DNA from 2 places in the Caulobacter sp. GW821-FHT10A06 genome. Region 1 is predicted to be linked to the other one. Evidence: riboswitches for the same ligand, from Rfam matches in the RefSeq annotation. Region 1 holds a riboswitch; the other holds the start of a gene.

Region 1 (3,403 bases):
GGCGAAGGCTTCCACCAGCGCTTCCCCAAGATCAAGGTCCGGTTCGTCGAGCTGGCCGCCACGCCAATGCGCACGCGCCTGATCGCCGAGATCGACGCCAACAAGCCGGTCGGCGACGTCGCCTGGAGCTCGTCGATGGACATCCAGGTCAAGCTGATCAATGACGGCTACGCCCAGACCTATCGCAGTCCCGAGGCGAAGGGTCTGCCGGCCTGGGCGGTCTGGCGCGACCAGGGCTATGGCGTCACGGCCGAGCCGATCGTTTTCGCCTACAACAAGAAGGCGCTGAAGGCGTCGGAGGTCCCGCGTAGCCACGCGGCTCTGCTGGCGGCGTTGCGCGCTGACCCGGCGCGCTGGCGCGGCCGCATCGCCATGTACGATCCCGAAAAGAGCGGGGTCGGATTCATGTACATGTCCAGCGACCTGCAGGCTTATCCGGACGCCTGGGCGCTGTACGAGGAACTGGCCAAGTCGAAGCCGCGCCTGTTCGTGCCGGGCGCGGCGCTGCTGAACGAGCTGTCGGGGCCGGGGCTGCTGGTGTTCAATATGAACGGCTTCTACGCCGACTGGTGGGCGCGCCATCGCAACCCTGACGTCGGCTATGTGGTGCCGACCGACTATCACCTGTCGATTTCGCGGGTGGCCTTCATCACCCGCTCGGCGCCGCATCCCAAGGCCGCGCGCGTTTTCCTGGATTATCTGATGTCCGACGACGGCCAGAAGCGCCTGGCCGAGGCGCGGCTGACGCCGATCCGGCCGGTCGGCGGCGCGGCGACTCTCGGCCCCGGCGGACGGCCGATCCGCGTCGGGCCGGCCTTGCTGGCCAATTTCGACCAAGGCCGTCGAGCTGAATTGCTGGCCCGTTGGCACAACGCCGCCGCCGGTCGGTGATATATGTGCAAATATTAGGCTTTTGGCGCCTATAATTTGCGCATTCATAGGCGGGTGGCCTAAGCGTCGCTGTTTTTCGGGGGCCATGCCAAACGGTCCAAACTGTCACGGACCTGTCACGGCCGCGAACCTGGGCGAGAGCCGACGAGCGAACCGCGTGGCCTCGGGTTGAGCTTGGGAATTTCCATCTCTCCGTTCGCAAACCTGGTGGGCGTTTATGCCGCGCAAGCGGCTTTTGACGGGATCAAACGAAGCGTTCGTATTGGCCGGGTTCTCGCGGAAGAGATCGGGTTTTGGCCCGACGCCGAAGGCGCAACCGCCCCGGAAACGCTCAGGCACCAAGGACCGCAGAACACGAGGACGCTGGAAAGCAGGACCGCTCCATAAGCGAGCGGCCTCGCCGAAGGAGCAAGGGCGCACATGCGCCTGAATCTCTCAGGCCACGGGACAGCGGGGGCAGAGGAACGCCTGTGACGCCTGGAGGTGCTGACCTTCCGGCGACGCGCAACCGAACGCGGCCGAGCAACGGCCGTGGCGGGAGAGGGCGACTGTCGACTGCTGAAACAGAGGGGATCTCTTTTGAATTCTTCGCGTCAAACCCGCCGGAACCTGCTGCTGGGTTGCAGCCTGGTTCCCGCCGTCCTGGCCCTGCACGGCGCCGCCTTCGCTCAAGACGCCGCGGCCAAGGCCGACGACACCAGCGTCGCCGAGATCGTCGTCACCGGCTCGCGCATCGACCGCGCCGGCTTCCAGGCCCCGACCCCGACCGTGCGCGTCACCGCCCAGGACCTCGCCGTCGGCGCCCGTCCGAATGTGGCCGCCGCCCTGAACGACCTGCCGCAGTTCCGCGCCACCACCTCGCCGCAGACCACCGGCACCAACACCGGCGCGGGCAACGCTCCCGTCGACCTGCGTGGTCTCGGCATCAACCGCACCCTGGTGCTGCTGGATGGCCGTCGCTTCTCGGGCGAGAACGACCTCAACATGATCCCCAGCGTGCTGCTGAAGGGCGTGGACGTCGTGACCGGCGGCGCCTCGGCCGCCTGGGGTTCGGGCGCGGTCGCCGGCGTCGTCAACCTGTCCATCGACCGCACCTTCACCGGCTTCAAGTTCGGCATCGAAGGCGGCGAGTCGTCCTTTGACGACGCCAAGCAGATCCGCGTCGAAGGCGCGGCCGGCACGACCTTCGCCAATGGTCGCGGCCACTTTGTCATCGGCGGCGAATATCTCGACAACGACGGCGTCATTCCGAAGAACAGCCGCCCGAACATCGGCCGCTGGGCCACCATCTCGAACGGCGCGGGCCGCTTCATCCTGGCGCCCGACGTCGGCTTCGCGAATGCGGCCCCGGGCGGCCTGATCATGTCGGGCGTGCTGCGCGGCCAGACCTTCAATCCGGACGGCACCCTGCGCGCCTTCGACTACGGTACGGTGCAGGGCACGAACTCGATCGGTGGCGAAGGGCCATCGAACGACGACCTGTCGCCGCTGGTCACGCCGCAGAAGCGCTACGCCACCATGGCCAGCGCCACCTACGACCTGACCGACAAGGTCAAGCTGACGGCCGAGCTGCGTCGCTCGCGGATGTGGAACAACTACATCTGGTTCGGCGACCACAACCGCGGCAACCTGACGATCAAGTCGGACAACGCCTTCCTGCCGACGGCGGTGAAGACGGCGATGGCCGCCGCCGGCCAGACCACCTTCACCATGGGTCGCTTCAACACCGAGGCCTATCCGACGATCGACTTCGAGCGTGTCTCGACCCAGGGCACGATCGCCCTGGACGGCGAGCTCGACGGCGGCTGGCGCTGGAGCGCCTACTACAGCCACGGCGAGCAGGAAAACAACATCGACACCCCTGGGTTCTTCCTGACCCAGAACTACGCCAACGCCGTCGACTCGGTGATCAGCCCGACCACCGGCCAGGCGGTCTGCCGGATCGCCCTGAGCAACCCGACGACCAACTGCGTGCCGATCAACCTGTTCGGCCAGGGCGCGCCCTCGCAGGCGGCGCTGGCCTACGTCACCGGCACGCCGTCGATGCGCGAAACCAGCAAGTTGGACGTCGGCGGTTTCAGCCTGCGCGGCGAGCCCTTCTCGCTGCCGGCCGGTCCGGTCTCGATCGCTGTCGGCGCCGAAGCCCGCAAGGAGTCGGTCGATCGCACGGTCGGCGCTCTGGACACCGCCAAGGCCTTCACCTCGTTCAGCTTCTCGGCCATGGCCGGCAGCTTCAGCGTCAAGGAGGCCTTCGCCGAAGTGCTGGTGCCGGTGGTGCGTGACGTCCCGGTCTTCAACAAGCTGGAAATCAACGCCGCCGCCCGCATCTCGGACTACGACACCACCGGTTCGATCTGGTCGTGGAAGCTGGGCGCCACCAACGAGTTCTTCCCGGGCTTCCGTGGTCGCATCACCAAGTCGCGTGACATCCGTTCGGCCAACCTGACCGAGCTCTTCACGTCGTCGACGACTGGCTACAACACCCTGACCGACCCGACGAACAACTCCAGCG
Region 2 (3,403 bases), on a different contig from region 1:
GCGAGAACGGAATTAGAGGGTGGCGAGGAACGCTTCGTACGCGTCGCGGTCCATCAGGGCGTCGACCTCGGCCGGGTTCGACAGCTTGATCTTGGCGAACCAGCCGCCGCTTTCCGGCAGGGCGTTGACGGTTTCCGGCGCGTCGCCCAGCTCGGCATTGCCTTCGACGACTTCACCCGACACCGGGGCGTAGACGTCCGAGGCGGCCTTGACGCTTTCGACGACAGCCAGGTTCTCGCCCTGCTTCACGGTCTTGCCGGCTTCCGGCACTTCCACGAACACCACGTCGCCCAGTTGCTCGGCGGCGTAGGCGGTGACGCCCACGGTGGCGATACCGTCCTGGACGACGACCCATTCATGATCTTTGGTGAAACGCATCTCTGTCGGCCCTTGATTAGAGTTTGCGGACGTAACGGTTGGCGACGAACGGGGTAGCCACGACCTCGGCGGCCGCCTGCTTGCCACGAACGATGACCTTGAGCTTCGTGCCCACGGCCGCATAGGCCGGCGGGGCGAAACCGATGGCGATGGGGAAGCCCAGGCTGGGGGCGAAGCCGCCGCTGGTCACCTTGCCGATGACATTGCCTGCTTCGTCGGCGATCTCGGCGCCTTCACGGGCCGGGGCGCCTTCCAGCACCTTCAGATTGACGCGGACGCGCGACAGCTCACCGGCCAGCTCCTTGCCGATCCGGGCCGCGCCCAGATAGTCGCCGGCCTCGCGGCGCGACTTGCCGACGGCGAAGTTCAGCCCGCCCTCGATCGGCGAGACGGTCTCGTCCAGGTCGTGGCCGTACAGCGGCAGGCCGGCCTCCAGGCGCAGGCTGTCGCGGGCGCCCAGGCCGATCGGCTTGACGCGTTCGTCGGCCAGTAGGGTATTCCAGATGCGCTCGGCGGCGTCGGCCGGGACCGAAATCTCGTAGCCGTCCTCGCCGGTATAGCCCGAGCGCGAGATGATCGCGTCGACGCCAAAGGCGGTCAGGGCGACGGTGTCCATGAACACCATGCCGGCGGCTTGCGGCACATGAGCGGCCAGGACGGCGGCGGCCTCGGGACCTTGCAGCGCCAGAAGCGCGCGATCTTCCATGCGCGTCACCGTGGCCTCGCCGGCCAGGGCGTCGGCGATGATCTTGTAGTCGTTGTCCTTGCAGGCGCCGTTGACCACCACGAACAGGCCATCGTCGTCCGGACGCGCGGTCATCAGGTCGTCGATGATGCCGCCCTCGGCATTCAGCAGCACGCCATAGCGCTGCTTGCCGGCCTTCAGGCCCTGATAGTCGGCCGAGACCACCTTCTCGAAGCTCTTGGCCGGGTTATCACCACGCAGCCGGGCCTGGCCCATGTGCGAGACGTCGAACAGGCCGGCGTGCTCGCGGGTCCAGAGGTGCTCCTTCAGCACCCCGTCCTTGTACTGCACCGGCATGGAATAGCCGGCGAACGGCACCATGCGCGCGCCCAGCGCCACGTGGGCGTCGAACAAGGGGGTCTTCTTGAGGTCTTGATCGGACACTGGGCAGGCTCCTAGCGGGGTCGGCGAGACGACCGGCGTCCGCCGGTTGGTCGCGCCCCCGCTGTCCCTTGTGCCTGAGAGATTCCGGCCTTCCCCCTCTACTGTTTGGGGTCGGCCTTGCTCCTTCGGCGAGCCCCCTTTCCGGAGGCTGCTTTCCAGCGTTTCTAAACCCGCGCGGTCCTTTTGCCTGAGCGTTTCCGGGGCGGTTGCGCCTTCGGCCTCGGGAGCGAATCCCGATGTCTCCCGCGAGGGTCGTCGGGGTCAATGCGGGAGGGCTGCCCCTGAGTCAAGCGCGGCCTAGAGATCCCCGAACCAGTCATCCTCGCCGATCGGCGGACCGGGCGGCGTGACGACCTTGGCCTTGCCGTCCTCGACCAGGGCGGCCAGGCGGCCGCCGCTCTCGTCGGCGACGATCCCGGCCAGGGCGCGAGCCTGGGCGCGGTCGGCCGTGCCGCCGGTCGCGGCTGCCGTCAGCCCCTTGCCCCAGTCGGCCAGCCGCGCGCGGATCACGGCGGCGGCCGTCGGCGACAAGCTCTTGTCGTTGAGCGCATCGGCCAGGCTGACCACCATCCGCTGGCGAACGCGGCGGGCCAGCTCCACCTGACGACCGGTCGCCTTGCCGTCGAAGGCGGCGAAGGCCAGGGCCTTGTCCAGCAGGCCTTCCACGCCCGGCTGGGCGGCGTCACGACGCTTGGCCTCGACTAGGCGGTTCAGGCGCGCCGGCGCGAAGAGATCGCTCCAGACCATGTCGGCCGCGACCTCGGCTGTGGCGGGCAGGTCGAACACCGGCCCCTGTTGGAAGGTCTCGATCTCGTAGGCGTGGTCAGTCCCCTGCGACTGGCCCGAGGTCAGGACGTCCAGGGTCTTGTCGGAGAGGTCCAGCGCGACCGGCGTCACCGTCTTGAGCAGGGCGTCGATGGCCGCAGCCTGGCGGGCGGCCGGGACCGGCTTGCTGGCCTCGTGGCCGTCGCCCTGCGCGCCATAGGTGAAGTCGACCCCGCCGACCAGCTTGGCCGTCGCGTCGACCTGGTAGCGGTGGAAGATGTAGATCGGCACGACGATGCGGCGCAGGTCCGCCACCGACGCGCCCTTGGGCAGGTTGCCCAGGCCGAAGCGGTCCAGGGCGATCTTGCGCACAGCCATGATCTGGTCGAGCTCGGCGACAGGATCGGCGCCGTTGTCCCACACCGCGCCTAACGGATGCGGCGTGTCCGCAGCGCGCGCGTCCTCGTCGGAGACATAGCGCAAGCCCTCGGCCTGGCTCTTGTCGGCCTTCGCCTTCAGCCAGGCCTTCTCGTCGACGCCCGCCGGCGCGACGCCGTACAGCCAGTCGATGACGAACCTGTCCCAGGCCCCGATCCCGCGCCCATAGGCGTCGGAGAAGTCCAGCTGGCCGTCCTTGATGGCGACCTTCGGCCCTGGATAGTCCATGACCGAGGCGCGGCCGGCATAGGTGCTGGCCGCGAAATTGTGCTGCAGGCCGATCGAGTGGCCGATCTCGTGCGGCGACAGCTGGCGGATGCGGGCCAGCGAGATCTCGATCGGATCATTCGGCCCGCCCGTGCCGGTCTTGTCGGCGCCCAGCAGGCCCTCGAAGATCAGCCGATCCTGGCGGATGCGGTCCGAGCCCAGCAGGACGTCGCCCTTGATGATCTCGCCCGTGCGCGGATCGACCACCGCGTGGCCGTACGACCAGCCGCGCGTCTGGCGGTGGACCCAGTTGACGACGTTGTAACGGGCGTCCAGCGGGCTGACCCCATCGGGCAGCACCTCGACCTTGAAGGCGTCGATGAAGCCGGCCGCCTCGAACGCCTGGTTCCACCAGCGGCCGCCCTCGACCAGGGCCGAGCGCACCGGCTCGGGCGCGGCGCGGTCGACATAGAAGACGATCGGCTT

What was found. A riboswitch is a leader RNA that binds a small molecule or an ion and turns the genes downstream of it on or off. The one in region 1 is predicted to bind glycine.
Region 2: linked by a shared signal. The riboswitch ahead of gcvT (glycine cleavage system aminomethyltransferase GcvT) and the one ahead of AC07NF_RS05865 (TonB-dependent receptor domain-containing protein) in region 1 are both predicted to bind glycine.

The regions. Positions count from the first base shown of each region.
Region 1 is NZ_JBWKNY010000002.1:406,296-409,698, forward strand. Features, by position in the region: gene AC07NF_RS05860 (ABC transporter substrate-binding protein) at 1-891, shown strand, start outside; glycine riboswitch at 1,159-1,249, shown strand; glycine riboswitch at 1,253-1,344, shown strand; gene AC07NF_RS05865 (TonB-dependent receptor domain-containing protein) at 1,471-3,403, shown strand, end outside.
Region 2 is NZ_JBWKNY010000003.1:177,409-180,811, reverse strand. Features, by position in the region: gene gcvH (glycine cleavage system protein GcvH) at 13-501, opposite strand; gene gcvT (glycine cleavage system aminomethyltransferase GcvT) at 395-1,507, opposite strand; glycine riboswitch at 1,673-1,763, opposite strand; gene AC07NF_RS08625 (zinc-dependent metalloprotease) at 1,805-3,403, opposite strand, start outside.